4 regions of the Shewanella loihica PV-4 genome follow, and region 2 is predicted to be linked to each of the others. Evidence: predicted binding sites of a transcription regulator. Region 2 holds the regulator's gene; each other region holds the start of a gene.
The links. Region 2 encodes sigma-54, which starts transcription at its own class of promoters, with help from an activator protein. Its sites were predicted from a motif close to GTTGGCACGNNNNTNGNNT; they were not measured.
Positions count from the first base shown of each region.

Region 1: pdsR (proteobacterial dedicated sortase system response regulator) is a predicted target of sigma-54. The motif match lies at 4,057-4,075, and genes of this name have one in related genera.
Region 3: flgF (flagellar basal-body rod protein FlgF) is a predicted target of sigma-54. The motif match lies at 5,674-5,692, and genes of this name have one in related genera.
Region 4: glnA (glutamate--ammonia ligase) is a predicted target of sigma-54. The motif match lies at 3,083-3,101, and genes of this name have one in related genera.

Region 1 is NC_009092.1:2,047,069-2,055,216, reverse strand. It holds gene SHEW_RS09265 (class GN sortase) at 9-809, opposite strand; gene SHEW_RS09260 (marine proteobacterial sortase target protein) at 809-3,139, opposite strand; gene pdsO (sortase-associated OmpA-like protein PdsO) at 3,179-3,934, opposite strand; gene pdsR (proteobacterial dedicated sortase system response regulator) at 4,154-4,846, shown strand; gene pdsS (proteobacterial dedicated sortase system histidine kinase) at 4,849-7,020, shown strand; gene SHEW_RS09240 (cystathionine beta-lyase) at 7,124-8,148, shown strand, end outside.
Region 2 is NC_009092.1:3,948,163-3,956,310, forward strand. It holds gene SHEW_RS17105 (KpsF/GutQ family sugar-phosphate isomerase) at 1-929, shown strand, start outside; gene kdsC (3-deoxy-manno-octulosonate-8-phosphatase KdsC) at 931-1,482, shown strand; gene lptC (LPS export ABC transporter periplasmic protein LptC) at 1,479-2,036, shown strand; gene lptA (lipopolysaccharide transport periplasmic protein LptA) at 2,023-2,568, shown strand; gene lptB (LPS export ABC transporter ATP-binding protein) at 2,565-3,296, shown strand; gene SHEW_RS17130 (RNA polymerase factor sigma-54) at 3,431-4,918, shown strand; gene hpf (ribosome hibernation promoting factor) at 4,949-5,236, shown strand; gene ptsN (PTS IIA-like nitrogen regulatory protein PtsN) at 5,239-5,682, shown strand; gene rapZ (RNase adapter RapZ) at 5,679-6,527, shown strand; gene SHEW_RS17150 (HPr family phosphocarrier protein) at 6,520-6,795, shown strand; gene mgtE (magnesium transporter) at 6,896-8,148, shown strand, end outside.
Region 3 is NC_009092.1:1,555,407-1,563,554, reverse strand. It holds gene flgK (flagellar hook-associated protein FlgK) at 1-1,129, opposite strand, end outside; gene flgJ (flagellar assembly peptidoglycan hydrolase FlgJ) at 1,194-2,219, opposite strand; gene SHEW_RS06945 (flagellar basal body P-ring protein FlgI) at 2,267-3,358, opposite strand; gene flgH (flagellar basal body L-ring protein FlgH) at 3,370-4,044, opposite strand; gene flgG (flagellar basal-body rod protein FlgG) at 4,084-4,872, opposite strand; gene flgF (flagellar basal-body rod protein FlgF) at 4,883-5,626, opposite strand; gene flgE (flagellar hook protein FlgE) at 5,826-7,187, opposite strand; gene flgD (flagellar hook assembly protein FlgD) at 7,251-8,033, opposite strand; gene flgC (flagellar basal body rod protein FlgC) at 8,044-8,148, opposite strand, start outside.
Region 4 is NC_009092.1:4,241,305-4,249,452, forward strand. It holds gene SHEW_RS18405 (IS110-like element ISSlo1 family transposase) at 1-403, shown strand, start outside; gene typA (translational GTPase TypA) at 991-2,814, opposite strand; gene glnA (glutamate--ammonia ligase) at 3,183-4,592, shown strand; gene SHEW_RS18420 (N-acetyl-ornithine deacetylase) at 4,954-5,778, shown strand; gene SHEW_RS18425 (aminotransferase class V-fold PLP-dependent enzyme) at 5,947-7,059, opposite strand; gene SHEW_RS18430 (PrnB family protein) at 7,063-8,148, opposite strand, start outside.

The sequences.
Region 1 (8,148 bases), 1.9 Mb from region 2:
GTTAGTCGCTAAGATTGAAGTCGCCCCGATTGCTGACGTAACTGAGGAGACTGATATCCCTGAGGCGACTGATATCCCTGGGGCGACTGATATCCCTGTGGCGACTGAGGTACATTAGATAGCTCAGTTTCCTCAGAGATAGTCGGCGTATCGGGCGATGTGGGCAGACGCGTCGCTACTGCCTCCTCACCCCCATGCTCTCCCTCACTAAGCATGGGCTCGGCGATCACCACGAAGCGCTGACGACTCTGGCCGCCCAGGCTGTCGAAGGGATAACAGGTGACTAAGGTCAGACGCAGCGCATCTTCTTGGGCCAGCAGCGCCGTGTCTTGCTCATCCACCACCTTAGTGCCCAGCACCCGATAACTTATGGTCTCGGCCGAGGCATCCTGCAAAGTGATCACCTGACCCGGATAGATCCCCTCGAGCCTAGCGAAATGAGTGTCCCTGTGACCGGCGATAACCGTGTTGCCCCAATGATTGATCTGATTATCCGCCAGGATGGCGGCGGGTCCGAAGGCCAGATTGCGCCCGGAGGCGCCCGCCAGCACATACAGCGGCGCGCCGCGGCGCCTCCCCTGCTCGTCTGCAAAGTGCAGCTTGGCGATCGGATAGGTATCGGCCCAGCTCCAGGGCTTATGGGCTTTACGATCCGCTAAGGTTCTGTCCCATGCCCGCTCGATCAGGAACTGGGCAAAATGTGCCTTGGCTTGCATATAGCCTCCTTTAAAGATCAGTGTCATTGCCGCCATCAAGGCGGTCAGAAACAAAACATGCCTGAGTCCCAGGCGTCTGCGACGATTCATCATCAGGCCTCCAAGCGTCTGCGCCAAAGCCCGCGCAGACAAGGCAGATAACTCACCCAATAGGCGCCGATCAGCAGCAGCATCATGGCGCCCAGTGCCAAGTAGAGACGACTCTCGGTGGCGGTCTGCGGCCACTGATTTTGCATCGGCATAGGTGCCGGTTTAAACAGTTCCATGGCATCCATAGCCTCGGGGCGTGATGGCGTTCTATCCACAGCCACCAGGCTGGTATAGGGGCTGACCAGGTGATAATCCATCGCCAATCGGGTCACGCTCTCTTTTATCGCCGCCTGATTCTTGGCGTTTTTACTTAGCTGCAGGCTCGCTATCTGATTTCGCGCCCAAATAAGATCTATCCCCCTGGGCTTATCGCCCCCCGTCAAGGCCAGGCGACGTTGCCAGTTCTTGCCATCGAGATCGCCCGAAATGATCAGGGCATCGCTGCGCGATCTCTGTGCGGGCGTGAGTCTCAGTGCCACCATGATCGGCTCATGGGCATAGAGATCGCCTATCTGCACCGGCCAGTAATCGGGAATCGAGCCATCATCTAAGGTCAGGGTTACATCGCTGATCTGCGGCGATTCAATCTTCTCCAACAGCTCACCTATCTTGGCATCCACCTCGCTTATCTTGCCCACATAGGTGTAAGTGCCCCGTCCCGCCCTGGCCGCGCGCTCCATAAAGTAGCCGTTAGGCGCAGCACCTATGCCCACGGTAAACAGCCGCTGGCGGCCGATATTGGCGGCGATCAGCGCAAACAGTGAGGCCTCGTTGCCCACGGCGCCGTCTGTGATAAATACCACCTGCTTCAAACGCTCAGGTTTTACGGCCGATGAGATGGACGACACGCCAGATTCTGGCTGACTCAAGGCCCGCAGCAGCGCCGGGGCCATCTCTGTGCCGCCATCGGCCTCCAGGCTCTGCACGAACAGATTGGCCTTGCCCAAATTGGCCGCAGTGGCTGACAAGGCCACCGGTGACAGGCTGCGCACGCTGCTGTCAAAGGCGATCACATTGAAGGTATCCTGGCTGCCAAGACCGGCTAAGGCGTTTAAGATGGCCGACTTGGCCTGGGCGATCGAATCTCCCGTCATTGAGCCCGAGGTGTCTATCACCAGTGTAAGCTCTCTTGGCAGGCGCACCCTCGCCTTGTCCTGGGGAGGCATCAGCATCACCAGGGCGTAGCTGTCCTTCGCCTCTTTATCACTCGCTTGCGCCTCGGCTGGGTGATTCGCTTCGCTCACCACCTGATCATTGTGAGCCTGTGAAGATGCAAGAGATTCTTCATTCTTGAATTCATGAGTCTTGAACTCATGTGTCTTGCCTAGCTGAGCAAACATCACGGCGCTTGGCTGCTCGGCAAGCAGCGGGCGCCATTTAAGCAGAAAGTCGCGATCGGGTCGCAGGTTGGCTGTGAGATTGAGCCCTATCTTAGTGCCGCCAAGCTGGGTCTGGCGCATCTGATGATAGGGGGTCTCCAGTCGGCTGATGGCCATGCCAGCATCCAGTACCACATCCAGATAGAGCTTCTGCTCGTCACTCTGCGTGCTCTCATTCAGGACGTTAAGTCCTTGTATATCGTTAACTGATGCTTGTTCTAAGTCTGGAACCTGCCCCTTGGGAAAATATCTCGGGGTGATAGCCGTTGGAAAGCGCAGGCTGAACTCGCCATCTTGATAACGCACCTGCTGCTGATAGGCGATCTCCACCACCAGTGCCTCGCCCGGGCCCAGGTTCGCCACCTCTGAGGTGAAGATGTTGGGTCTTTGCTGACTCACCAGGCTGGCCTTCTTGCCGCTGGCCTTGGCCTGTTCGAAGGTTTGCCTCGCCACAGCCTTAGGTTGGATCTCACCGATTATCACCCGCTGGCCGATATGCAGCTTGAGGCTGTCTACCGCCGCATCATGAGGCAGCGGAAATTGATAGCGGCCATTGAGCCAATGCTCGCTGTCGTTCACAAACACCTGCTTTACCGACACCCGGTTGATCCAACCAGAGATGTTCATCTGCACCTGGGTATCCACGGCAAGCGCCGTAGCAGGCAACTCGCTAGTTAGCTGAACGCCATCTAAGCGATACTCGAGCACACCCTGGCCTAAGGTGGGCTCATCGGCGGCGGGCAGATCGAAATGGTGCAGCTGCTCACCATATTTGGCAGCCGTCACATTGACGCCGGCCGGTTGACCCATGCGCCCGAAGGCCGGCGTCGTCGAGCCAATTGCGCTGACGCTGAACACCAAGGCGGCGATCACCAGACGCTGGCGAGAAAAAAGCGCCCCCCTCGGGGGGCAAAGGTCGGTCTGGTTCATCCTGAGACGCGGGCGTGGCAACATCTTACTTCTCCTTTTACGCGTTGCTTTATGGTGCGGGATCTAGTTAGATGCCAGGGCGGTATCGCCAGGCAGCAACTTGATGGTGACGCGGCGATCAAAGAAGTCATTTTCGAAGCTCTGCTCATCCTTCACCGGCGCGCTGGCACCATAGGCCTTGGCATCGAGCCTGGCCTCATCCACGCCTTTAGATACCAGGTAACTTCTCACCTCGGCCACGCGCTGCTCTGACAGGGCCTGGTTGTAACTGCTGTCACCGCGGCGATCGGCGTAACCGGTGAGATCTAATTTCAGCTGCGGCGAGATCGCCATGGCATCGGCCACCTCGTTGAGCTGGCTCTGAAAGTGCGGCTCGACGGTAGATGAGCCCGTCTTAAACTGGACGTTGAGCCCCAGGGCCAGCTCTTCCAAACGGGTGCCCTGATGCTGTCTAAGCTGTGCCAGTTCCACCTTGGCCTCTTGATACTCCTGCTGCACCGTCAGCAGCGCCTCATTTTGCTGCTTGAGCGCCATCATGCGGCTCTCCTGCTCAGCTAACGTGGCCTGCTGCTGTTTGATCTCGCTGTCGTTGGCCACCGTCTGGCCTATCATGCCGCCGGTGAAGGCGCCGATAATGGCCCCCACAGGACCCGCAACCACGGCGCCCAGCACTATTCCAGAGCCCACACCGATAAGCGCCTCTTCATCGGCCGAGCTGTTGTTTGTACTTTGAGTCGCTTGAGTTGCGGGGGCAGCGAAAGCCATTGAGCTGCCAAATAACGAAACACTGATAAATGCGGCAATGATCTGCTTCTTCATGGGAAAATCCTCAAGTTGACATGGATTGGTGAATAAGAACCCTGTGGTTCCTGTCGATGAGGTCATTAAACCTGAGTGAAATGGCAAGTCCGGGGTGCAAAAATGACGATGCGCAGACCAAATGTGGCAAGAAAATGGCTTTTACCCCGGGCCACTTTTCTCCCGGGTATTTTGCTGTATAGTCACACTCCAGAAACCCTAAGCTGTAATGGATGGATCATGAAGCGTATTGCAATAGTGGAAGATGAGGCGGCTATCCGCGAAAACTACAAAGAGGTGCTGCAGCAGCAAGGCTACTTTGTGCAGGCGTACGCCAACCGCCCCAGCGCCATGGAGGCCTTCAACACGCGTCTGCCTGACTTAGCGATCATCGACATCGGCCTAGAAGATGAGATAGATGGCGGCTTTACCCTGTGCCAGTCACTCAGAGCCATGTCGAACACCCTGCCTATCATCTTTCTGACCGCCAGAGACAGTGACTTCGACACCGTCTGCGGCTTGAGACTGGGCGCCGACGACTATCTGAGCAAAGATGTCAGCTTCCCCCATCTGATCGCTCGCCTCGCCGCGCTATTTCGACGCTCGGACATCCAAAATGGCGCCAATCCTCAAGATGGCATGATAGAGCACGGCAACCTGACCATAGATGTCAATCGTATCCAGGTCTACTGGAAACAGCAGCCTATTGAGCTGACGGTCACCGAATTTTGGATGGTACACGCCCTGGCCAAACGCCCAGGCCATGTGCGTAGCCGTCAGGCGCTGATGCAGGACGCCAAGATCTATGTGGATGACAGCACCATCACCTCCCACGTGAAGCGGATCCGTAAGAAATTTATCAGCCAAGACCCAGAATTCGATTGTATCGATACCGTCTACGGCATGGGCTATCGCTGGGATACCCAAGACTAAGCATGTTTAATCTGCCCATCGGCCTGCGCACTAAGGTCGCCGTACTCTCCCTGTTCCTGCTCTGCCTGCCTTGGCTTGGCTATCAATATGTGTGGGAGATGGAGAAATACCTGCGCCACGGCCAGGAAAAGACACTGGAAGGCACCACCCAGGCCTTGGCCACCGCCCTGCATGAACGACCCAAGCTGTTCGACAAGCAGGCGAGCTTCTTGTCACAGGTAAAAAAGGGGCGGGATCTCTACGCCTATCCCTTGACCGGCCCTATCCATCTGGATGGCAAGCTGGGCGAATGGGCCTCAAACCGTCACCGCGCGGTGACCTATGGCGCCGATCACCAGCTGTTTAAGGCCGATGACGGCAAGCCACTCAATATCAGTTTCACCCATATGGTGGGCAAGTATGCCGGCTACCTCTATGGCTATTTCGAGGTGACAGATCCTAAGGTGATCTACCGCGGCACCAACAGCCTGCGCATCGACAACAACGATCACCTGGCCATCGCTACCCTAGCGCCCGACGGCCAGTTTCGCCGTTATATCGTCGCCACCATACGCGACGGCTGGATCAGCGCCTTCGAGCTACCTGCCGATCCCCGTAAGTCCCAGCCTGTCACCCCTGAGGTGCGCATCCAAGGCAAATGGCTGAAGACAGAGAAAGGCTACAATATCGAACTGAGGATGCCGCTGGAGATGGTGGGTAGCAAGCTGGGCTTTGCCATCGTCGATGTTAACGACAGAAAGGCGCGTAACGTCGAGGCGATCGTCGGCACCTCGGCTACGGATGATGTTACCAAGCTGGGGACTGTACTGGTGCCTTCGCCGGAGATTGAGAGCATCATCAAGGGGATGAGCCACAACAGCTCACGGATCTGGGTGGTGGATCGCCACGGCCGGGTACTGGCAAAATCCGGCGATATCTACAGCAGCACCAATGTATGGGCGCAGACGGCAACCGAGCAGACACCAGACACCTTCTGGGGCCGCTTCAAGCAGCAGTTCCTGCACCCGCTCTACTATCGCATTTTGACTACGCCACCGAAGCACTTTGTCGACTCGTTGAAAGACTCTACCGTGCTGGAGGGCAGCCATATCCGCAAGGCCCTGGCCGGTCAGTTTGGCTCCACCTGGCGCCTCAGCCCAGATGGCAAGGCGGTGATCCTGGCCGCCGCCAGCCCCATCTGGATCGACGATACCGTGATGGGCGTGGTGATCGCCGAGGAGACCACCCACGGCATTCGCACCCTGCGCAACAAGGCGCTGGAGAAACTGTTTAACGTGATCCTGACCGTGATGAGCATGGGCACACTAGCGCTCTTCTTCTTCGCCTCCAGCATCTCCAGCCGTATCCGTAAGCTGAGGGACGATGCCGAGCAGGCGATCGACAGCCAGGGGCGGATCAGAAAGGCGATTGTCGGCTCTAAGGTGCGCGACGAAATAGGCGATCTCAGCCGCAGTTTCGCCAGCATAGTCGGCCGACTGAGCCAATATACCCACTATCTGGAGAACATGTCGTCGCGCCTTGGACATGAGCTGCGCACGCCGGTTGCCGTGGTGCGCTCGTCACTCGAGCACCTCAACAGCCAGGATCTGCCGCCGCAACATCAGAAGTATGTAGACCGCGCCCACGAAGGGGTGAGCCGCCTCAACATGATCCTCAACAACATGAGCGAGGCCACCCGTCTCGAAGAGGCGCTAACCGACGCCGAGGTGGACAACTTCCCCCTCTCCAAGGTGATCTCAGGGTGTATGCAGGGCTATCAAATGACCTATGCCAATCAGGTATTTGAGCTAGAGATAGACAAGGAGCCCATGACCATGCGAGGCGTGCCTGAGTATATCGCCCAGCTGATGGACAAGCTGATCGCCAACGCCATCGAGTTCAGCCAGAGCGATACGCCGATTAAGGTGTCACTCAAGGCCAAGGGGCGTCAGGCATTGCTGAGTGTCAGTAACCTGGGGCCTTCGCTGCCCGCCAACATGGGCGAGCAGATCTTCGAGTCCATGGTGTCTGTGCGCGCCCAGAAGGCGCAGGACAAGCCTCACCTGGGTCTCGGCCTCTATATCGCCCGCTTGATCACCGATTTTCACAAGGGCAGCATACGCGCAGAGAACCTGATGCAGGATGGCCAGGCCACCGGCGTGGTTATCCATATCCGTCTACCGCTGGAGGCGTAGTAACCTCCACGCTAAAAGGAAAACCACTCCAATAAATCTCACTTTCATTTAGCCGTATAGATGTTAAGATGGCTGCATTGAGTTGCCAACACGAGAGTATGGGATGAAAAAAGAGACCAAGATAGTCAGCGTCGGCCGCGACAAGAAATGGAGCAAGGGGGTGATCAACCCGCCGGTATTTCGCGCCTCCACAGTGGTGTTCGACACCATAGAGGATATGCGTCATGCCACCAAGAACCGCGCCAATGGCGCGATGTTCTATGGTCGCCGCGGCACCCCAACCCACTTTGCCTTCCAGGCGGCCATCGCCGAACTCGAAGGCGGCGTAGGCACCGCCCTCTACCCTTCAGGTTCGGCGGCCATCTCAGGCGCCCTGCTCTCCTTCCTCAAGGCGGGCGATCATCTGCTGATGGTCGATACCGCCTATGAACCTACTCGGGATCTGTGCGACAAGCTACTCAAGGGCTTCGGCATAGAGACCACTTACTATGATCCCCTCATAGGTGATGGCATAGAGGCGCTTATCCGCCCCAATACCAAGGTACTGTTTCTCGAATCTCCCGGCTCCATCACGCTAGAAGTGCAGGACGTGCCGACCCTGAGCGCCATCGCCCATCGCCACAATCTGGTGGTCATGCTGGATAACACTTGGGCCTCACCCATCAACTGCCGCCCCTTCGAGCTTGGCGTGGATATTTCGATCCAGGCGGCGACCAAATATATCGTCGGTCACTCGGATGTGATGCTGGGAACCGCCACCGCCAACCAGGCTCATTGGGACCAGCTCAGGGAAAATAGCTACCTCATGGGCCAATGCACCTCGGCGGACGATATCTATCTCGCCAGTCGCGGCCTACGCACCCTGGGCGTGCGTATGGCGCAGCATGAGAAGAATGGCCTAGAGGTCGCCAACTTGCTGGCCACACGCCCAGAGGTGGATCATCTGCGCCACCCCGCCTTTGCCTCCTGCCCCGGACATGAGTTCTTCAAACGGGATTTCAGCGCCTCCAACGGCCTCTTCTCCTTCGTGCTCAAACGCGGCAACATCAAGGCGATCACCGCCTTCGTCGAAGGCATGGACCACTTCAAGATGGGCTTCTCCTGGGGTGGCTACGAGAGCCTGATCCT
Region 2 (8,148 bases):
CCGAGCGCAACGCGCTGGACAACCTGTATCAATATGTCGACTCGAGTGAATTTGCCAAGGCCTGCCAACTGATCCTCGCCTGCACCGGCAAGGTGATCGTGATGGGCATGGGCAAATCCGGCCACATAGGTAACAAGATCTCGGCCACCCTGGCCAGCACAGGCACCCCAGCCTTCTTCGTCCACCCCGGCGAGGCCAGCCATGGCGACCTGGGCGTACTGAGCGAGAACGATATCGTACTCGCCATCTCCAACTCGGGCGAGGCCAGCGAAATTTTAACCCTGATGCCTGTGATCAAGCGTATGGGGCTGCCCGTCATCGCGGTGACGGGCAAGCCTGAGTCCAACATGGCCAAGCATTCGGTCGTTCATCTGTGTATCGAGGTACCGGAAGAAGCCTGCCCGCTCGGACTGGCGCCCACTTCGAGCACCACGGCGACACTCGTCATGGGCGATGCCCTGGCGGTGGCCCTGCTGCAGGCCAGAGGCTTCACCAAAGATGATTTCGCCCTCTCCCACCCCGGTGGCAGCCTGGGACGCAAGCTGCTGCTCAAGGTGAGCGACGTGATGCACAAGGGTGACGACTTGCCTCTGGTGGCAGAAGATATCTGCATCACTGAGGCCCTATATGAGATCTCCAAGAAGGGGCTCGGCATGACAGGCGTAGTCAACAGCCAGGGCATGCTGGTGGGTATCTTCACCGACGGCGACCTGCGCCGGGTGATCGACGCCGAGATCAACCTGCGCAAGACCTCCATCTCAGAGGTAATGACCCATGGCTGCGTCACCGTTAGCGAAGGCATCTTAGCCGCCCAGGCCCTCAAGGTGATGGACGAGAAGGAGATCAACGGCCTGATTGTCACCGACGAGCAGCAGAAGCCGATTGGTGCGCTCAATATGCTGGACATGGTCAAGGCGGGGGTGATCTAACATGGCACATCAAGGTTTTTACGGCCCGATAACCGACGCAGTCTGGCAGAAGGCTAAACAGATCAAACTCTTGATCTGCGACGTCGACGGCGTCTTCTCCGATGGCTTAGTCTATATGAGCAATTCGGGCGACGAACTCAAGACCTTCCATACCCGCGACGGCTATGGCGTCCGCTCGCTGCTGACCAGCGATATTCCGGTGGCCATCATCACGGGGCGTAAGTCGCAGATAGTGGAAGATCGCATGACGGCCCTGGGTATCACCCACATCTACCAGGGCGTCGACAACAAGCTCGAGCCTTATCAGGAGCTGCTTAACCTCTATAAGGTGAGGCCTGAGGAAGTTGCCTATATTGGCGATGACATGGTGGATCTGCCCGTGATGGAGCAGGTTGGCCTGTCTGTCTGCGTGGCCGACGGTCATCCCTATGTACGCCAACACGCCGACATGGTTACCCATATCAAGGGCGGCCACGGCGCATTGCGTGAATTGACGGATCTCATCCTGCTCAGCCAGGATAAGTTTGCCTCGGCCCACGGAATGAGCATATGAACAGAGTCACGCTGGCGATCATCGCCTTCTTCGGCACAGCACTGATCCTTTATTGGCAGGTTCAGTCGAAAAAGGGCAGCGAAGAGCTGGCCCTGGATAATGTCGATCGTCCCGACTACATAGTCCGGGATCTCAAGAGCGTGCAATACAATGATGAGGGTGGCATCAACAGCCGGGTATCGGCCAGTCACATGGAGCATTACGCCGAGCGCAACCAGACCTACTTTACCCAGCCCATCTATCTGGTCTACCCCGACAACGGCGATGCCCAGTGGCGCCTGAGATCCACCAAGGGCACACTGGACAAAAATAGCGGACGGGTCACCCTGGAAAATAATGTTATCATTGACGCCATTAGCCCAGAGGAACCGATTCAGACCATAGAGACCACCTATCTGGAGCTGGATCTCAATACTATGATTATGACATCCGACAGAAGCATTCGGATCACAGGGCGTGATTTCCTCATCACGGGGGAAGGCTTATATGCCGATCTCAACGCCCAAAATATCAAACTGACGAGTCAGGTAGAAGGAACATATGAAACTAAATAGCCTTATTCTTGCGGGCCTGCTGCCCCTGGTCAGTGTTGGCGCCTATGCCAAGGTGAACGACCTGCTGCAAGAGGTTAAGATCTCTGCCGCCAGCCAGGAAGCCGACATTAAGAACAACCAGATCATCTTCCACGGTCCGGTCGAGGTCACCCAAGGCTCAATCAAGATATTGGCCAGTGAACTACGCGCCTTCAGCAAAGAGAAGAACAGCGGCAAGATACTGATCGCCACCGGCAACCCGGCCACCTACTCGCAGGTGATGGAAGATGGCCGTCCCGCCTCGGCCAGCGCCAAGGAGATCCGCTACGAGCTTTCCAGCCGCACCCTGACGCTCATTGGCGACGCCACCCTGGAACAGGAAGGCAGCCAGGTCACGGGGTCGCAGATCCGCTACAACATAGAACAGCAACAGCTGATCGCCGAGAGCACAGGCAAAGACAGAGTGATCACTATCATTCAGCCTGAGAACTATCAGGAACAGATCCAGCCAGAGCAGAAGCCCGAGAAGAAACCAGAACAGGAAAAACAATGACAGACCTGATCTTGAAGGCGGAGAACCTCGCCAAGAGCTATAAGAGTCGTGCCGTTGTCCAAGACGTGAGCCTCACGGTCAAGACCGGGCAAATCGTCGGCCTGCTGGGGCCAAACGGCGCCGGCAAGACCACCACCTTTTACATGGTCGTCGGCCTGGTACAGAGCGACAAGGGCCGCATCTTTATCGACGATGACGACCTGACGCTAGACCCAATGCACCTACGCGCCCGCAAAGGCATAGGCTACCTGCCTCAGGAAGCCAGCATCTTCCGTAAGCTCTCGGTGCGGGACAACATCATGGCCGTGCTCCAGACCCGCAGCGATCTTAATAACGATGGCCGCGAAGAGGAGCTGGAACACCTGCTGGAAGAGTTTCACATCACCCATATCCGTGACAGCCACGGCATGGCGCTCTCGGGCGGTGAACGTCGCCGGGTGGAGATCGCCAGGGCCCTAGCCGCCAACCCTAAGTTTATTCTTCTCGACGAGCCGTTCGCCGGGGTCGATCCCATCTCGGTAATCGACATCAAGAAGATCATCGAACAGCTCAAGAATCGCGGCCTGGGGGTGTTGATCACCGACCATAACGTGCGCGAGACATTAGACGTCTGCGAGAAAGCCTATATCGTCAGCCATGGTAATCTGATCGCCGAGGGCACACCCGCCGAAATCTTAGACAACCAGCAAGTACGAGCAGTGTACTTAGGTGAACAATTCAAGCTATAGTTAATCTTATAATGGGGCCACAGAGGAAAAACCACGCGTTAATTGTGGCCTTAGGAACTATCCGATATATTTGTCCGGCACATATAGCCAGAGCTTTCTCATTTTATAATTAGAAACAAGGGAATAGCAGTACGATGAAAGCGTCACTTCAGCTCAAAATGGGTCAGCATCTCACCATGACGCCCCAGCTACAACAGGCCATACGTCTGTTGCAGTTGTCGTCATTAGAGTTGCAGCAGGAGATCCAGCAGGCATTAGAATCCAACCCGCTACTGGAGTTGGATGAAGAGCAGGAGAGCGCCAGCATCGAGCTGCAAGACGATGGCGTCACCGACAGCTTCGACAACAAGTACGACGACAAGATAGAGCTGGATTCGAGCCAGGATAACTCAGGGGTCGAGACCTCTGATGCCCTGACTCAAGACTCTATGCCAGACGAGCTGCCGGTGGATACCACCTGGGATGAGGTCTACACCGCCTCACCAAACTCAAGCTCGGGCGCCATGCGCGACGACGACATGCCTTTTCAGGGCGAGACCAGCGAAGGTCTGTATGAACACCTGGAATGGCAGAAGAACCTGACCCCTTTTTCCGATAACGACCTGGCCATCGCTACCGCCATCATCGACGCTATCGACGAGCGCGGTTACCTGACCCAGACCTGCGAAGATATTCTCGAGGCCATGGGCGACCCAGAGATCGAACTCGACGAGGTCGAAGCGGTGCTCAAGCGAGTACAACACTTCGACCCTATTGGCGTGGCGGCCCGTGATCTCAGCGAATGTCTGACCATTCAGCTGGCCCAATACAGCGACGATACCCCGCACATCGCCAACGCCCGCATGCTGATCAAGGAGCACCTGGATCTCATCGCCGGACGCGACTTCCGTCTGCTGATGCGCAAAACCAAGCTCAAGGAAGATGAGCTGAGGGATGCCATCGCCCTTATTCAGACCCTGAATCCCCGTCCCGGTCTCGCCATCACCGCCAGCCGCGACGAGTACGTGATCCCGGATGTGACCGTCACCAAGAAGAAGGGACGCTGGGTAGTCGAGCTCAACCCAGACAGCATGCCTAAGATCAACGTCAACCAGCAGTATGCCGCCATGGCCCGCAGCACTAAGAGTCAGGCGGATGGCCAGTTTATTCGCGGCCACCTGCAGGAAGCCAAATGGTTCCTCAAGAGCCTGGAGAGTCGCAACGAGACCCTGCTCAAGGTGACCAACTGTATCGTCGACTTCCAGCAAGGCTTCTTCGAATTTGGCGAAGAGGCGATGAAGCCCATGGTACTGAACGACATCGCCGAGGCGGTGGAGATGCATGAATCCACCATCTCACGTGTGACCACGCAAAAATATATGCATACCCCGAGAGGGATCTTCGAGCTTAAATACTTCTTCTCCAGTCACGTCGGTACCGACGATGGCGGAGAGTGCTCTTCAACAGCAATACGTGCCTTCATTAAGAAGCTGGTTGCTGCGGAAAACCAGAAAAAGCCATTGAGCGACAGCAAGATGGCTCAACTCTTGGCCGAACAGGGGATTAAGGTGGCTAGACGCACCATTGCCAAGTATCGCGAGGCAATGCTTATACCGCCCTCGAATCAGCGCAAGAGCTTATAAAACAAACCTGGAAACTGGAGGACTATCTTTATGCAAATAAACCTGACTGGGCACCATATCGAGATCACCCAATCTCTACGAAGCTACATCGAAGAGAAATTCACAAAGCTTGAACGTCATTTCGATCAGATCAATAATGTGCACGTTGTATTAAATGTCGAAAAGTTGCAACAGAAGGTTGAGGCAAAGTTACATCTCCGTGGCGGAGAAGTGTTCGCAACATCCGAACATGCGGACATGTATGCCGCGATAGACTCCCTGATTGACAAACTCGATCGTCAGGTCATTAAACACAAAGAGAAGCTTACTAAACATTAACGATGGAACTGAGTACCATCCTGCGGCCGGAGTGCACCACCTGCGCCACTCCGGGCAGTAAGAAAAAGGTACTGGAGCTTATCAGCGACTTAGCCGCTGTCCAGTACCCCACCCTCTCCTCTCAAGAAATATTTGAAAGCCTTCTGGCTCGAGAGAAAATGGGCAGCACAGGTATAGGCAATGGTATCGCGATTCCTCACGGACGGCTGACTAACATAGATCAACCCGTGGCCGTACTGGTGAAATGTGCTGAACCAATCGCATTCGATGCCATTGACAATCAGCCCGTCGATATCCTTTTTGCGTTATTGGTGCCCGCAGATCAATGCGAGCAACATCTTAGCACCCTGGCCGCTATGGCCGAGAAGCTCAATGATAAGGCGATCATGAAGCAGCTAAGAAAGACCCAAGATGAATCCGAACTCTATCAGGTGATCACCCAATGAAATTGGTTTTGGTATCCGGACGCTCAGGATCGGGAAAATCCGTCGCACTCAGGGTCCTAGAAGATCTAGGCTACTACTGTGTCGACAATCTGCCCTTGCAGATGATGGAGTCCCTGCTGGAGCAGCTCAAGGGGCGCAGCGATCTCGTGGCCATCAGCGTCGATGTGCGCAACATGCCCAGCGAAGAGATCCAGCTGGAAAAGCAGCTGGCCAAGCTCCCCAAAGATACCGAAATCTTAAGTTTCTTCCTGAACTCAAGCGACAATGTACTGCTCAAGCGCTACAGCGAGACCCGCAGGCTACATCCGCTGTCGCGCTCTAAGGTCTCCCTCAAGGAGGCAATTCAGCTCGAGGGCAAGCTGCTCGACCCCATAGCTAAACTGGTGGATCACTATATCGACACCTCTAACCTCAACATCTATGAGTTGAGCGACAAGGTGCGCGAGATCCTGCTGGGCACGGTCGACAAGGAGCTGGTGATCAACTTCGAGTCCTTCGGCTTTAAATATGGCATGCCGACCGAAGCCGACTTCATGTTTGACGTGCGCTTCCTACCCAATCCCCATTGGGAAACTGAGCTGAGGCCACTGACTGGCCTGGATGAGCCAGTGCAGCAGTTTCTGAGTCAGCAGCCACTGGTCAACAAGTTCATCTGGCAGATCGAAAACCTGCTGGAGACCTGGTTACCACACCTGGAGCGCAACAACCGCAGCTACCTCACCATCGCCATCGGCTGCACCGGCGGCCAACACAGATCTGTCTATGTGACCGACCAGCTCGCCAAGCTGTTCAACAAGGGCAAGCATAAGGTTCAGGCGCGCCATAGAGAGCTAAAGCATGACTAAGTTGGCTCGCGAGCTGACCATCTGCAACAAGTTGGGCCTGCACGCCAGAGCGGCGACCAAACTGGCTGTGCTCGCTGCCAAGTTCGACGCCGAGGTCACCCTGATCCAGGGCGATAAACAGGCCTCAGCCGCCAGTGTACTCGGCCTCCTGATGCTCGAAACCGGCATGGGTAAAACCATCACCATCACCAGCGAAGGCAAAGATGCCCAGGCGGCCCTGGATGCCATCAGCGCCCTTATTGACGCCAAATTCGATGAGGCCGTATAATCGGCTCGCTTTGCGGTGCCCGCTTAATTTCGTCCTATACTTATCATAGACTTACAAGCCTACCACCCAAGCCGTTCAATCAACTGCCAAAGGAGGAGCTATGCCGATCGAAGTGTTAGATAGTGAAACCACAGATCAACGCCTTAATCAGCTCACTCAAGCCTTAGGCAGCGGCATGTTTGTCCATGTGCGCAGCATGCTGCACGACATGGCCGCCTCAGATATCGCCTTCATCCTGGAATCCTCTCCGCCGCGCACCCGTCAGGTGCTCTGGCAACTGATCGATCAGCAGCACACGGGGGAGATCCTCGACGAGCTGGGCGAAGAACTCAAAGATACCCTGATCACCCAGATGAGCCCCGAGCGCGTCGCCAAGGCAGCCGAAGGCATGGACACGGACGATCTGGCCTACATACTGCGTAGTCTGCCCGACAGCGTCTTCAATCAGGTGTTGCAGTCGATGACGGCGCAAGACAGAGCCAGGGTGGAGCAAGCCCTTTCCTACCCGGAAGACACCGCCGGCAGTATCATGAACACGGATACGGTCACCGTGCGCCCCGATGTCACCATAGACGTGATCCTGCGTTACCTGAGGATCCGCGGCGAGCTGCCCGATGCCACCGATACCCTCTATGTGGTGGATAAGCGCGACAGCCTGCTGGGCGGTGTGCGCATTACCGACCTGCTGACCTGCGACCCCAATGCCTCGGTGCGGGAGATCATGAACGACGATCTCGAAGGGATCCCCGTGGGCATGGATGACGGCGAGGTCGCCCAGCTGTTCGAGCGTCACGACTGGGTCTCGGCCCCCGTGGTCGAAGAGGAGACCAACCGTCTGCTGGGGCGTATCACCATCGATGATATCGTCGACGTGATCCGTGAAGACGCCGAACACTCCATGATGGGGATGGCGGGGATGGACGACGACACAGATACCTTCGGCCCTGTGGTCAAGAGTACCCTGAGACGCTCCCTCTGGCTGACCATCAACTTGTTTGCGGCCCTGCTGGCCGCCTCGGTCAGCAACATGTTCGAGAACACCCTGGAGCAGTTTGCCACCATCGCCATCTTGATGACCATAGTCCCCAGTATGGGTGGCGTCGCCGGCAACCAGACCCTGGCGCTGGTGATCCGCGGTATCGCCCTGGGGCAGATAGGCCAGAGTAACTCCCGCTGGCTGATCGGCAAGGAGCTGGCCATCGGCTTTCTCAACGGCCTGCTCTGGTCCATGCTGGTGTTTGCCGCCGTCTGGCTGTGGAAGGGCGACATCGCCCTGGGCGGACTGATCGGCGGCGCCATGCTGATCAACATGACGGTGGCCGGTCTGGCCGGCGCCTGTATCCCACTGCTGCT
Region 3 (8,148 bases), 2.2 Mb from region 2:
GATCTCTAAGCTCATAAGTAGCAGGTGCGGTAAAGGTCAGCTCGTAGCTGCCACCGGACAGGGCATTGACATCATCTATGTTGACTCTTAGTGCCGCATTGCCCGTGTTGTTGCCATAAGCGCCGGCGCGGCCCACAGACATGGCTGGATCGTTAATATCCAGGAAGAGATCGCTGCCGACTTCACCGTTGAGGTCGAAGCCTTGGGACTGCGCCTGATTAAAACTGTCGGCAATACCCAGCGCCAGCTGGCCCATCTCTAGCTGCGCCGGGATCAGTGTCTCGTCGCGAAATTGAAACAGAGCCCCCAGGCTGCCGCCCATCTTGCTGGGGTCGACCACTAAGGTCTGATTGCCGGCCGTAGTGGTGATACGCAACTCACCAGGATACGGGTCACCCGTGGTCGCGCCCATCTGCATAGAGACTTCGCCGGATACCAACATCACGGCGCCGCCCAGCATGATGCTCTTGGCGCCAGATTCGAGTGGGATCACGTTAACCTGAGCGTATTCGCTGAGCTCCTGGATCAGGGCATCCTGCTTATCGAGCAGCTGCATGTCGGCGCCCTGAGACTTCATCAGTTCCTGATTGATATGGCCAAGTTCGGTACTGATCTCATTGATCCTATCTGTCATAGCCGAGATCTGATCGTTAGTCTGCTTCATCTGACCATCGAGCTGCGACTGCATCTGATTGAGCGCCTTGGCGATCTGGTCAGCATTACCCAGCAGACTGCCGCGAATGCCCATATCATCGGGCAGATCCGCCAGGCTGTTGAGCCCGGCAAAGAGATCGTTAAGACTCTGCGGCACCGCCTTACCAATCTGAGAAAACAGCTGGTCCAGCTCGCTCATCTTAGTCTGGGTGGTCTGCGCCTGGCTCAGTGCGGTTTGGCCGATACGCAGCTCACGGGCGGCATATTCGTTATAGATACGTTTGACGTCGGTAATATAGGTACCGGCACCATAGAAGCTGTTGCCCAGACGCTGGGACTCCAGGCTAGACTGCTCAGCCACCTGACGGTGGTAACCCTGAGTATTGGCATTGGTAATGTTGTTACTGGTCACCGCCAGCTGCGACTGAGAGGCAAGCACGCCGGTACGGGCGATATTCAGCAGATCCATCGACATTATGCTTTACCTCTTATTGCACCTGTTGCTAACTGAGCACTCATCACTTTTCACTCTCCACTTGTCACTTGCCAATGGCTGCGCCAAGCTGTTTGTTTACCGTCTGGGCGACTGTCTGAGTTACCGCCTGCATCACCTTGATCACCTTGTCGGCGTAATCTGGGTCTGTGGCATAACCGGCATCTTGTAGGCCACGGATGAAGGCGGCGGGATTAGCGGCCTTGTCCATCGCATCCTGATAACGCTCGCCTTCGGAGATGAAAGAGACGAAATCGTCAAAACTTTGTTTGATATCCTGATATACCCTGAAATCGGCGCGCTGCTTCACCGCAACCCCATGTTCAAACTCCAGAGTACTGACACCGGCCCGCTCGCCATCCCAGCGGCGATCGGCCTTGATGTTAAATAGGTTATTGCTAGGCTGACCATCGGCGCGGCGCACCATCTTCTGCCCCCAACCTGTCTCGAGTGCCGACTGGGCAATCAATACCTCTGGGCTGGTACCCAAGACCTTGGCCGCCTGCTCTGCATGGGGATAGACCGCCTTGACGAACGCCTCACGGCTCTCGAAGCCCTTATTAGCCAAACCTGTTGGCGCCTGAGACGGCAAGACCTTGCCGCTCACTAGCTCATCAAATATCCGCGGCAAGGGCTTATCACCACTTGATACCTTACTTTGAGCCTCTGATTGGGCCAGAGATTGTCTATCAACTTGTTGCCCGCTGTTGGCAACCGGACTCACCATCCCGCCCCGCAGCACGGAAGCCGGCGTCATCCGGCTGGTCTGCGGCGAGAGCTGCTGCACCATGAGATCTGCAAGGCCCAACATCCCCTTGTCCGACAGATTGACTGACATCTGCTGGTCATGCATCTGCTCATAAAACTTGGTGTACTGGCTGTTCATGGGGCTGTCGGACTCAAACACAGCATTGGCATCGCGCATGCTTTTCATCAACATCTGCACGAAGATGCCCTCAAACTGCTGCGCCACCTCTTTGAGTGCCGCCTTGTCATCTTTTTGCGCCTTGGCACGTAGGGAGTCCAGGCCCCCTATGTCCAAGAAATGCGATGCGTTTGACAGCTTATCCATGTTGAATCCCGATGCCTTGGCGACGACTGAATCGTCTGCGACAAAATTTAGATGATGATAAGCTCACCATGCAAAGCACCTGCCACCTTTAACGCTTCCAGTATGGCTAACACGTCAGATGGCGCGGCGCCGACCAGATTCACCGCCCGCACCAACTCATCGAGGGTAGTACCAGGGTTAAACAGGAACATGCGATTATCCGCTTCGGACACATCTATGGTGCTGTCGCTGGTCACCACGGTATCGCCCCCCGCCAAGGGATTAGGCTGAGACACCTGGGTCGCCTCGGCGATGGTTACCGTCAGGCCGCCATGGGTCACCGCCGCCGGCAGCAGGCGCACATCTTTACCCACCACTATGGTGCCGGTACGGGAATTGACGATCACCTTGGCCGACTCGGACGCTGGCTCCACCTCGATGTTTTCCAAGGTCGCCAGAAATGAGACACGCTGGGACACATCCCGCGGCGCACTCACCTGCACCGAGGCGGCATCCAGTGGACGGGCCATGCCAGGGCCTAAGAGATCATTGATGGCATCGGCGAGACGTTTAGCCGTCGAAAAATCGGCGCGGCGCAGATTAAAGGTCAGATGATCGCCGGTAGAAAATGGCGTCGCCACGGTGCGCTCGACGATGGCGCCGTTAGGGATACGACCCACGGTAGGCGTATTTTGAATCACCTTAGAGCCATCGAGTCCTTCGGCGCTAAAGCCACTGACCACCATGCTGCCCTGGGCAATGGCATACACGTTACCGTCGACGCCCTTGAGGAAGGTCTGCAGCAAGGTACCGCCGCGCAGGCTCTTGGCCTCACCTAGGCTAGAGACGGTGACATCAAGCGTCTGGCCCGGCTTGATAAAGGCGGGCATGTCGGCACTTACCGCCACCACGGCGACGTTCTTGATCTTAGGACGGAAGTTATCGGGCAGATTGATGCCGAAGTTTTTCAGCATGGTCTTGAAGGTCTGCTCGGTATAACGTGTCTTCTCGCCGGTACCCGGCAAGCCGACCACCAGACCATAGCCGATCAGCTGGTTGCTACGCACTCCTTGTACGTTGGCGATATCTTTGATGCGCTGGGCCGAGCTGGCTGCGGAAAACACCATCAGGGCACAGGCCAATATTAATTTTATCTTCATGGCATCGCTCCTTAGAAGGGCCACCAGTCGCTCATAAAGAACTGGCTTAACCAACCCACTTTCTGCGCATCGGCAAAGGTGCCCGTGCCGCTGTATTGAATACGGGCATTGGCCACACGCTGAGAGTCTATGGTGTTGTCGGGACGGATGTCCTGCGAGCGTACTATGCCGGTCAGCCTGACAAACTCATCGCCGTTATTGATGGTGATCCACTTCTCGCCGCGGATCACCAGGTTGCCGTTGTTCAGCACCTGCATCACGTTGGCCGAGATGCTGCCCGACAGGCTGTTGCTCTGATCGGCATCCGACTCACGCTTGGTGTTCATGCTGTCTTTGTAACGCAGGTCGATGGGCGAGCCGCTGATGGTGACGTTGCCGCCGCCGGCATAGATGGGATCCAGCGTCAGATCTGAGCCCTTCTTCAACTCGTTGTTAGCGCTCTTCTTCGCCTTGGTCGACTCTTGCAGGATCACGGTAATGATATCGCCGACCTTAAGCGCCTTGATGTCCGAATAGAGACTAGAGGCCTGGCTATCCTGATACATAGAGCCCGTGGCGGCGATCTTAGTCGGCGGCGCCTCGGGATACACAGGCGCATAGTAAGGGTCATCGGCGATCGGCTTCTGGTTGGTTGAGGCACAGCCCACCAACGCCAGCGCAACCACTAAGACAGATGACTTAGCCATAACAAACTTAGCCATAACAAACTTAGTCATATCAAACCTCTACAGATTCTGATTGACGTAAGAGAGCATCTGGTCGACGGCCGAGATCACCTTAGAGTTCATCTCGTAGATACGTTGGCTCTCGATCAGGTTCACCAGCTCCTCGGTCACGTTAACGTTAGAAGTTTCCAGCGCGCCCTGACGAATGGCGCCCATGCCATCCAGAGAGGCGGTGCCCTGAATAGGCGTGCCGCTGGCACCGGTTTCCAGATAGAGGTTCTGCCCCATGGGATCCAGGCCGCTCGGATTGATGAAATCTGACATGCTCAACTGACCCACCACCTGGTTTTCCGCCGCGCCAGGGGTCTTCACCGAGACCTCCCCTTCGGCAGACACGGTAATGCTAGTCGCATCATCCGGGATGGTGATCGCCGGTTGCAACACATAGCCAGAACCCGGGGTCACGATCTGCCCGGTATCATCCAAGGTAAATTGACCATTTCGGGTATAGGCGGTTGTGCCGTCTGGCAGCTGCACCTCGAAGAAACCCGGGCCTTCGATCATCAGATCCAGTGAGTTGTCAGTGGTAAGCATGTTACCCTGGGTAAACATCTTTTGGGTCGCCACCACCTTAGTCCCCGCGCCTATGTTTAAGCCGTTGGGTAGCTTAGTATTAGAGGCGCTGATGCCCCCCGCCTGGTTGACGGTTTGATAGAGCAGGTCTTCGAAAACGGCCCGGCTCTTCTTGTATCCAACGGTGCTCGCGTTCGCCACATTGTTGGAGATCACCGAGATATCTGTTTGCTGGGCATCTAAGCCAGTCTTACTAATCCATAACGCCGGATGCATAACCTATCTCCTAACTAATGCGCATTAATGACGAAGAGGCTTGATCCATCTCTTCGGCGGTTTTCATCATCTTGACCTGCATCTCAAACTGGCGCTGCAGATCGATTAAAGAGACCATCTCGTCGACGGCGTTGACATTGCTGCCTTCGATGGCGCCACTCTCCACGGCGACATTGGGATCGGCCGGGGCATTAACGCCAGACAATTGACGGAACAGACCATCCTCGCCACGCATCAGGTTTTGATTACCAGGGTTAACCAACTTGATACGGCCGACCTCCTCGATCACCTCAGCGGTTGAGCCGAGCGGTCTGACCGAGATGGTGCCGTCCTGGGCAATCTCGACCTTTTCGATAGGAAGGGGTAGCACGATAGGACCGGCATCGCCCATGACGGGGTTGCCTCTGTCGTTACGCAGCAGGCCTGAAGTATCGAAACTCAGGCTGCCAGAGCGAGTGTAGGCCTCACCGCCATCGACGGCCTGCACGGCAATCCAACCGTCGCCTTTCACCGCGATATCGAGATCCCGTCCCGTGGTCTTTATGGGACCGGCGGCAAAGTTGGCCGACGGGTTCTCTGTCATCGAAAACACCCGTGTCGGCAACCCTTCGCCAAAGGCCTGCATAGATCTGGCCTGTTCCAGATCCGACTTAAAGCCGTCGGTATTGGCATTGGCAAGGTTGTTGGCACGCACTGCCAGCGAATTCATATTCTGCTTGGCGCCACTCATGGCGACATAGAGTAATTTATCCACTTGCTGCTCCGTCAATGTTTCAACTAAAACTGTCTAATAACAGAACAAAGCAAACATCATGCCAAGCAATAGATTTGGTTAAGCAGATGAAATCAAGCAGATAGAAATGAAGCTAAGGAAGGAAAGGAGAAGCGGCAAGAGAAGCGGAAATGTGTTGCCGCCTGGGCAACACATTTCACTCGTCCCACTAAGCGGCAGCTTAACGGATCTGCAGTACCGTCTGCTGCAGGGTGTTGTTCACTTCCAAGGTACGCGAGTTCGCCTGGAAATTACGCTGGGCCGAGATAAGGTCCACCAGCTCTGTGGTCAGGTCGACGTTTGACTGTTCCAGCGCCGATGAGCGAATGCTACCGAAGGTGCCGCTGTTGGCCTCACCCGCCAGTGCCGGACCCGAGTCAAGGCTCTCCTTCCAGGAGGTGTTACCCACCTGAGTCAGGCCCTGCTCGTTAGAGAAACGTGCCAGGGCGACACGCGCCAGAGGCACGGTAGAGCCGTTACTGTAGCTGGCGTTAATCAAGCCATCGGCGCCCACTTCCACGTTAGTCAGACGACCCACTGTGGTACCGTCCTGGCTCAGCTCGGTTACCTCAAATGGCGAGGCGTACTGAGTCGGGCTGTTGAAGTTAAGGGTAAGCGTCTGGCTACCATCTGTACCTGGGCCTAACACATTAGCGCCGCCAACACCGAGTGTCTCTGTGGTGATCACCGCAGGATCGCTGCCGGTATAGGCTCCTGTGTCGTTGAAGGATAAAACCGAGCCCTTCCAGCCGCTGGCGTTAACCGCTGTGCCGGTCGAGTCAGCAACGCCGTCACCCGTAGTATCACGACCATAGGTGCCCGCTGCGCCCGCCAAATCCACCTGCTTGCCGTCAACCGCATAGAAGGCCACCCAGTTACTGGTGCCTGTGTAAGCCGCCTCGGGTGGACGCACGAAATAGGTGGTCAGAATATGTGGCTCACCCAGTGAGTCGTACATGGTGACCGACGTCGAGTTATTGTAGGTATCGGGGTCGTTCGGATTAAAGTTTGCCGGATCCAGCGTGCCCTCACCCGCGTTAAGGTTCATCTGAATACCGATATTGTCTGTCTTCTGTGGACTACCTGCAGTGTCAGGGATCTTCACAGGCTGAGTAGTTGTCAGACTCACAGAGGTCGAGTTGCCATCTTTGTCCACCGGGAAGGTCTGCAGGTAGTTACCGGCCGAGTTCACCAGATAGCTGTCGGCATCGACCTTAAAGGCACCGGCACGGGTGTAGGATAGATCCTGCGAGCCCACTTCTGATGAGGTTACGAAGAAACCGCCGCCATTGATCGCCATATCCAGCGCGTTGCTGGTAAATTGCAGACTGCCCTGCTGGAATTGCTGCGCCACCTGAGCCGTGGTAACACCGCCACCGACTGTGGTCTTGCTGTTGGCAAAGATAGAGCTGGCATACACGTCGGCGAACTCGGCGCGCGACTCCTTAAAGCCTGTGGTATTAACGTTGGCGATGTTATTCGCCGTGGTATTGAGATCTTTTTGCGCCGCTGCGATACCACTCAATGCAATGTTAAATGACATAAATCACCTCACTAAAAATTTGTTATCTGTTCTGGACCTTACAGCCCTAACGCTCTGCTTTGTCTAGGTTTCAGACACGGCCAGAACATCACCGAGTTTGATACCGCCTATGCCTCTCAAGTTGAGAATTGCGCCGGTACTTGCCGTTCCCAGCGAAACACTCGTCACGTGAGCGTAGGTCGATACGGCTAAATCTTCACTCTTACCATCTACCTTGCCCGATGCCTTAATGGAATAATTACCACTGGCAACGGGCTCCCCATCCTTATCCAGTCCATCCCAGGAGACATCTATGTTGCCGCCGTCGCTACCATCGACGGTGAAGGTCTTCACTAGCTGGCCCTTCTCATCTTCGATTCGCACGGTTATCGACTCGATAGGCTCAGGGGTACTGATCACCCCTTTGAGCACGGGATCTTCCGCCGAGATATGCCCGGTATCCGATGGGATCAACACCTTCTGCCCCACTAGCCCCGAGGCCTGCAGCGCCTGGCTCGAGGTCATCACGGTATTGAGGTTAACTATCTCCTCGTTGAGCTTAGTGATGCCATCCACGGTGGAGAAAGACGCCATCTGGGCGATCATCTGATCGTTGTCCACCGGCTTAAAAGGATCCTGCATCGACAGCTGCTGACTGAGCAGGGAGAAGAAATCCTCCTGGGTCAGCTCCTGACTCTTGGCCTCAGGGATCGAGGACTCCTCTTGCAGGCGCATGCTGTCGAGAAACGGATTTCCCGTAGTCTGGGTGGTTGCCTGACTGCTCGACGCCTGAGGCGTCACCGACTTGGCGCTCTGGGTCGAACTGGTTTGCGCAACCTGAGTATTTAACGGATTAACTAGGCTCACGACTTACCCCCTAGGAATTGCCAATGCGTAAGGTTTGCTGAAGCATAGATTTTGCCGCATCGGCAACCTGTACGTTCATCTGGTAGGAACGAGAGGCCGAGATCATGTTGGCCAT
Region 4 (8,148 bases), 290 kb from region 2:
GGCAAGAAATCATGAAGATACCAAGCGGTTAACCGCCATACGAGGTGTCGCTGAAATTATTGCTACGGCGTCGGTATCGTTCGCTGGTGATGGTTCTGGGTATCAAAATGGGCGACATTTCTCGGCAAATTTGGGGCTGGTACCGAAAGAATTCTCAAGTGGTGGAAAACAGAAATTAGGAGCTATCACCAAGCGGGGAAACAGCTATCTAAGACGACAGCTGATTCAAGGTGCTTGGTCTGTCATACGCTATGCAAAGAATAATGACGACAGGTTATCTGTCTGGGCAAGAAAGGTCATTGAACGAAGAGGCAAACAGAAAGCGGCGGTAGCTGTGGCCAACAAACTCGCCAGGATAATTTGGGCGATGCTTTACTACAAAACGGAGTACAGACCTAGCTAAACAACAAGAACAATTACATACCCTAAAAACCGAACACAATTAATGAAGTAACAGGTAATACCGGCCTTCGTAAATGCTGAGAGAGCACAAGGTGTTGTAACACCGAACGGACGATAAGCAGCGAAGGCGCGGTTCTCATTAAGGCCAGAGCACAATGATGCTCACAAACAGGTCGGATATACGTACGCAGTATTACTTTCTGTTACTCACAAAATGTTTGATCTATCCGAGGTGTCCATATATGTGCTTGTGGTGTGCCAAAAGAGTGCTTGCACATCCCTCGCCGGGCAGGCGATAGGTTAACCATGCGGCCATGGTGTCAAATAACTCTGCCAAACAAGCGTATCAGCCAGAAGCTCAATAGCTAAAACCCTGCACATTGACCGCCGAGCAGGCGATAGATAAACCACCAAGCCATGGTGTCAAATAACTCAGCTAAATACCTATATCATCTACGCCCCCTAAGGAATCCACCTAGAAGCCAGGACTGAATATCTGGCCAGCTAACGCCAGATACAAAAAACCCCGGCCATCTGCATGGTCGGGGCTTTGGGCTAATCGACTGCACCTAAAAGGTGCGGGTCAGATTAAGCGTCTTTCGAGGCGCGGCTGGCACGCTTACGATCGTTTTCGGTCAGGTGACGCTTACGCACGCGGATGCTCTGCGGAGTCACTTCTACCAATTCGTCGTCATCGATAAACTCGAGCGCCTGCTCTAGGGTCATCTGGATGTGCGGTGTCAGTACCTGAGCTTCGTCGGTACCAGAGGCACGCATGTTGGTCAGCTGCTTACCCTTCAGACAGTTAACTGTCAGGTCGTTGGCACGAGAGTGGATACCCACTACCTGGCCTTCATAAACTTCTGCCGCGTGACCGATCATCAGACGACCACGGTCTTGCAGACCGAACAGGGCGAAGGTCAGTGCCTTACCGGTAGCGTTAGAGATCAACACACCGTTCTGACGTTGACCGATATCGCCACCCTTCACTGGACCATAATGGTCGAATGAGTGGTAGATAAGACCTGTACCAGAAGTGGCTGTCATAAACTCGGTTTGGAAACCGATCAGGCCACGGCTAGGAATGATGAAGTCGATACGCACACGGCCTTTACCGTCTGGCTGCATGTCGCGCATGTCCGCCTTACGGGTACCTAGCTTCTCGATCACCGCACCTTGGTGCTCTTCTTCAACGTCAACGGTCAGCGTCTCGTATGGCTCGCACTTCTCGCCGTCGATCTCTTTAACGATAACTTCAGGACGCGATACGGCCAGCTCGTAGCCTTCACGACGCATGTTTTCGATAAGGATAGACAGGTGAAGTTCACCACGGCCCGATACGCGGAAACGGTCTGGGCTGTCTGTCTCTTCGACGCGCAGTGCCACGTTGTGTACCAGTTCCTGTTGCAGACGCTCAAGGATGTTACGTGAAGTCACGTACTTACCTTCTTTACCAGCGAATGGCGAGGTGTTTACCTGGAAGGTCATGGTCAATGTTGGCTCGTCAACAGACAGAGGTGGCAAGGCTTCGGCGTTGCCCACGGCACATACAGTGTCAGAGATCTTCAGCTCGCCAAGACCTGTGATCGCTACGATGTCGCCGGCATTAGCTTCAGCCACTTCGTGACGGTCCAGACCCATGTAACCAAGTACCTGGCCGATCTTACCGTTACGTGTGGTGCCGTCAGCGCCCACTACGGTAACCTGCTGGTTTACCTTAACGCTGCCGCGCTTGATACGGCCAACGCCGATAACGCCCACGTATGAGTTGTAGTCCAGCTGAGAGATCTGCATCTGGAAGGCACCTTCGGCATCGGCGTCAGGTGAAGATACTTTCTCGACGATGGTCTCGAACAGTGGCGTCATGTCTGCGCCAGTCTCTTCAGGATCCAGAGTCGCGAAACCGTTCAGTGCAGACGCATAAACGATTGGGAAGTCCAGCTGCTCGTCGGTAGCACCCAGGTTGTCGAACAGGTCGAATACTTGATCGATAACCCAATCAGGGCGCGCACCCGGACGGTCGATCTTGTTGATCACTACGATAGGCTTAAGGCCTTGAGCGAAGGCTTTCTTAGTCACGAAACGTGTCTGTGGCATTGGACCATCGACCGCATCAACTAGCAGTAGCACACAGTCAACCATAGAAAGTACACGTTCTACCTCGCCACCGAAATCGGCGTGGCCAGGGGTATCAACGATGTTGATACGGTAATCGTTCCACTTGATGGCAGTATTCTTCGCCAGAATCGTGATTCCACGTTCCTTTTCAAGATCGTTGGAATCCATCACCCGCTCAGCGGCCTCTCCTCGAGTCTCAAGGGTTCCAGACTGTGCCAGCAGCTTATCAACCAGGGTCGTTTTACCATGGTCAACGTGTGCAATAATGGCGATGTTACGTAAATTCTCTAACACGGATAAACCTCTTACCATCGAAAAAATAGGGTATTGATAACAGCCCTAATAATAGCTGTTGCAATAAAAAACGTGCCATTCTACTCTAGCGAGGGGCTCTCGCACAGGATTATTTTTTAGTCAGCTATGAATAGTCATGTTTATATTGGTGCGCACCATATTGGTGAACGCACCATCAAGAGGCATCTATTGCACCTTTATGGTGCAATAACGAGATTCCCGCCACCTACCTTCTTTATTGTTCCCATAAAAATCAATACGTTAAACTTTTGGCACGAGTCTAGCTTTACTCATGCCAGAACCGCGTTGGTCGCAACGCTGAATGATATAAGAAGGGCATCCCCTCTACTCTACTCGGAGACTTTAGAATGTCAGTTGAATCAGTTTTACAACAACTAGAAGAACTTGAAGTTAAGTTTGTTGATTTGCGTTTTACCGATACTAAAGGTAAAGAGCAGCACGTATCTATTCCTGCTCACCAGGTTGATGCCGATTTCTTTGAAGACGGTAAAATGTTCGACGGTTCATCTATTGCTGGTTGGAAAGGCATTAACGAGTCAGACATGGTCCTGATGCCAGACCCAACGACCTTCGTTCTTGACCCATTCACCGAAGAAACCACTGCCCTGATCCGCTGTGACATTCTCGAGCCAGGCACTATGACTGGTTACGACCGCGACCCACGCTCTATCGCTAAGAAAGCCGAAGAGTACATGGTTTCTACCGGCATCGCCGATACCGTACTCATTGGTCCTGAGCCAGAGTTCTTCCTGTTTGATGACGTTAAGTTCGGTACCGACATGTCTGGCTGTTTCGTTAAGCTAGACGCTAAAGAAGCGGCTTGGAACTCAGGCACTCACTACGAAGACGGCAACACAGGTCACCGTCCATTCGTTAAAGGCGGTTACTTCCCAGTAGCACCAGTTGACTCTTCACAAGATCTTCGTAGCGCCATGTGTCTGGTTCTGGAAGAGATGGGTCAAGTGGTTGAAGCTCACCACCACGAAGTGGCGACTGCCGGTCAAAACGAGATCGCGACTCGCTTCAACAAGCTGACTGAAAAGGCTGACGAAATCCAGATCCTTAAGTACGTGGTTCACAACATGGCCCACGCTTACGGCAAGACGGCGACCTTCATGCCTAAGCCAATCGTTGGCGACAACGGTAGCGGTATGCACGTTCACCAATCACTGGCTAAAGATGGTGTCAACCTCTTCTCTGGTGACAAGTATGCGGGTCTGAGTGAGACGGCGCTGTACTACATCGGCGGTATCATCAAGCACGCTCGCGCGCTGAACGCCTTCACTAACCCAAGCACCAACTCGTACAAGCGTCTTGTGCCTCACTTCGAAGCACCAGTCATGCTGGCCTACTCGGCACGTAACCGCTCTGCGTCTATCCGTATCCCAGTAGTACCAAGCCCTAAGGCACGTCGTATCGAGACTCGCTTCCCAGATCCAACGGCTAACCCATACCTGGCGTTCGCTGCACTGCTGATGGCTGGTCTTGACGGTATCCAGAACAAGATCCACCCAGGCGAAGCCATGGACAAAGATCTGTACGATCTGCCAGCGGAAGAAGCGGCTGAGATCCCACAGGTTGCGACCTCTCTTGAGAACGCACTTGAGAACCTGGATGCAGACCGTGAGTTCCTTACCAAAGGCGGCGTATTCTCTGATGACTTCATCGATTCTTACATCGCACTGAAGACTGCAGAAGCAGAGAAAGTGGCTCGCACCACTCACCCAGCAGAATTTGAGCTGTACTACAGCCTATAATCCTTGCCTGTAAGCTAGGATTAGTGCTCAAAGAAGCCGCCACTTAAGGCGGCTTTTTTATGGCTTTCAAAAACGACTTCATCGACTCTTACATCGCGCTGAAGACTGCTGAAGCTTAGAGTCTGGTTCGCACCACTCACCAAGCCGAGTTCGAACTGTACTAATACCTGTAAGCCTGTGATCCTTGCCGCTAAGCTTGGATTAGTGCTCGAAGAAGCCGCCACTTAAGGCGGCTTTTTTATGCCCTTTTACCGGCAGATAAACTTGGCTTAAGCGCCTGACGTCGGGCATAAAATTGATTTAACTTTATGGCCAAACTGCTATCATGATCACGCCGAATCACTTACTTTAGAATCCCATTATGTCTAGCCGCGATCCCTTCCAGTCTTTCACCTGGCACAGCGATATTTTTAGCTGTCAGAGCAATGATATCAGCAGCTTCTATGCCCGCTTAGAAGAGCAGGCCAGCCGCCTCGGGCTACAGGCGCGCAAGCTGGGTGATGCCGGTCCGCATCCGCTGGAACTGTATCAGTCGCCGGCGCAGAAGGCAGATCAGCCATCTATTTTGATCAGCGCCGGCTTTCATGGCGAAGAGGCCGCCGGCCCCTGGGGGCTGCTCTACTTCCTCAACGAACTGGAACCCGAGCTCTTCGGCCAGATCAACCTTAGCCTGCTGCCACTGGTGAACCCCACTGGTTTCAAGCGCGGCCATAGATTCAACAAATTGGGACAAAACCCGAATCGCGGCTTCGTGTTAGAAAACGGCCGTGGCCGTAGCAATCAGGACACCTCTAGCGAGGGCGAGATCCTGCTGGCTCACTCCCAGCTGCTGGCCGCCGCCAGTAAAGATGGCATCCTCACCTGCCATGAAGATGTATTGCTCACAGACACCTACATCTACTCCTTCGAGGCCAACCAGCACCCAGGCCAATTCAGCCGCGAGCTGCGCGACGCCCTGGGGCACTATTTCCCCATCGCCCAGGACGGACTGATCGACGACTGCCCGGTACAAGATGGCATCATCTTCAACCATTTCGACCTCTCCTTCGAGGCCTTCCTGGTACGGCTGGGCGCCAGCGTCGGCGTCTGTAGTGAGACCCCGGGCCAGCAGAGTTTCGATCAACGCATCCTGGCCAACGCCGCCATCATCAAGCGTTTCGTCGAGCTGACATTAGCGAAGCGATAAGGGCATAAGCAAGCGTTAAAAGAATGAGCGAAGCGCTAGAGGCATAAGCTAAGCGATAAGCTCCCCCTTAGATAAAAAAAGCCAGGCACTCGGCCTGGCTTTTTGCTATCTGTTTTACGGTCATTCACTACTGCGGGACTAACGACTGCCGGACTAACGACAACAGGGCTAACGACAGAAAGGCGCCAGGGCCTCAAGCAGCCGCTGCAAATCCTGCTCGCCGTTGTAGATGTGAGGCGAGATCCGCATCCCCTGCTTGCGCACATCCAGGCTGATATCGGCCTGGGTCAACGCTTCGACCACAGCTTGCTGGTCTTCGCCAAAGTCTAAGATGGCAGTGCCGCTACAGCGGGCCGCATCCGAGGGTGAGACCAGAGCATCACCCGCCTGACGCCAGATACGCTGCAGCTGCATCAGGTTGTGCTGACGCACCTTGTCGCTACCCAGCTCGGCAAAATACCCTATGCTGTGGGCCGCAAGGGCGAAAGGCGCCACAGACGGCGTGCCGCCCCAGAACTTGAGCGCCGAGTCATGGTAGCGAAAATCGTGAATGTCGAACTCGAAGGGGTTCTCATGGCTGAACCAACCCACATCCTGGGGTGAGCAATGCACCAGCTGAGCGGCGCTCACCCAGAGGTAGGCCGCCCCCGGCCCGCCGCAGAGCCACTTGACGCTGGAGCCCAACATGAAATCTGGCTTGAGGGCATTAAGATCTAGGGGCAATACCCCGGCGGCCTGGGCCACATCCACCAGAGAGAGCGCCCCCAGCTCGCGCACCTTAGGTATTAGATAATCCAACGGCGCCTGCTGACCCGTATTGGAATAGGCGTGGCTGATAAACACCAGATCGATATCGTCGGTCAGATGTGCCTGCCACACCTCGGCCAGACTCACATCCAGATTAGCCGGGATGAAACGTATCTCAGCCTCAGGCAGCGCCTGACGTAAGGCAAAGCCCATGCTGGGGAAATCATTCTCGCTCATCAGGATCACGGCGCCGGGGCGGCGCAGCCTTGAATGGGACTGCACCAATTTAGTGAGACCGCTGGAAAGGTTAACCTGAGGGCAAAACAGCCGGGTCTCGCTGTTGAACAGCCTAGCGAGCTGGACGCGAAAATCCTCCACCACAGAGAGCCAGTCGCCCCAGGGCTCTCGCCCCGAGCCCTGCCAGGGCAGGAAGAAACGCTCGTCGAACGCCTGGCGCAGACTCTGCAGCGGCCTGCCCACCGAGTGGTTGAGCAGGTAGACCGACTTTGGCATCACAAAATCATTCTGGTACATGGCTTATCCCTCTAGGCTGGCGCGCAGCCTGGCGATGTCGTCGAAACGGGTGCGTATGTCATCGCGCTTGGCGGCGGCGCGTCTGTCTCTGAGTTTCTCCAGCGCCCCCAGCAGCACAGGCAGCGGCGGGCCACTGGCGGTAACCTTGTCGATATGCTGGCTCTCCATCTGCTTGGCAGGCTGAGCGATATACTTCTCCACCAGCTGATCATGGTGTTGTATCGCCCCCTGGCCATGGGCCTCACACACCCGCAGGAACTGCGCTAGATTCTCCTGGTACCAGGGCTGGTCACGCATCTCTATGGCGGCGAGGAAATCGTCCATCAGGCTGGTGCGGCGCATGCAGTCACGCAAGATGCGCTGATCTTCCGGCATCATGTAGAGGAACTTATCCACCAGCAGTTGAGAGTAGGCCGACTCGTTGGCGAAGCAGAGCCCCAGCTGCAGATCGATCACATTGATGCCGGCAAAGTCACCGGCATTGGCGCCGCGATACACCTGCTGGCCGACGCGATAGGGCTTGTAATAGGGACGCACGCTGTTAAAAAACGCCTGAGTGTCGAGGCGCTCGAATAGCGTCTGATTGGAGGCGATCACCTGCTGAAGCGCCACCAGGGCGACCTCTAACAACTCGGCGGTCATGGGGTGGGAGATCCCCAGGGGCTGGATCTTCAGCAGGGCATCGGCCGCCCGCTTGTAGGCGAGGATCCCCTTGGTGTTGTAGTCGACGAACAGCTTCTCGTCGTCGAGATCGGTAAAGCGCTTATAGAGGCCGTTAACGGCGCGATTGTGAGTAGTCAGATGGGCGGTGGCAAAGCGCGGCGTCACCCCGATGGAGGCGCCTATATGCATGGCCAAGGCCGAGGCCTCCAACAGCGGCGAGCTGGTTTCGCGGCTCGGCTCGGTGATCTCGTGGCGACGGCAAGCCGCCATGTAGAGGCCCACGTTACCCAGCAGATCGAAGGCCGCATCGAAACCCTCGTCGGTATTGCCCTCATCCAGCAGCGCCTTGATGAGCGTCCGGCCTTCGGCCTCCAGCCGTGCCTTAAGCTCGTCGCCTATGCCCACCACGTTAGCGGGATCGCTCTG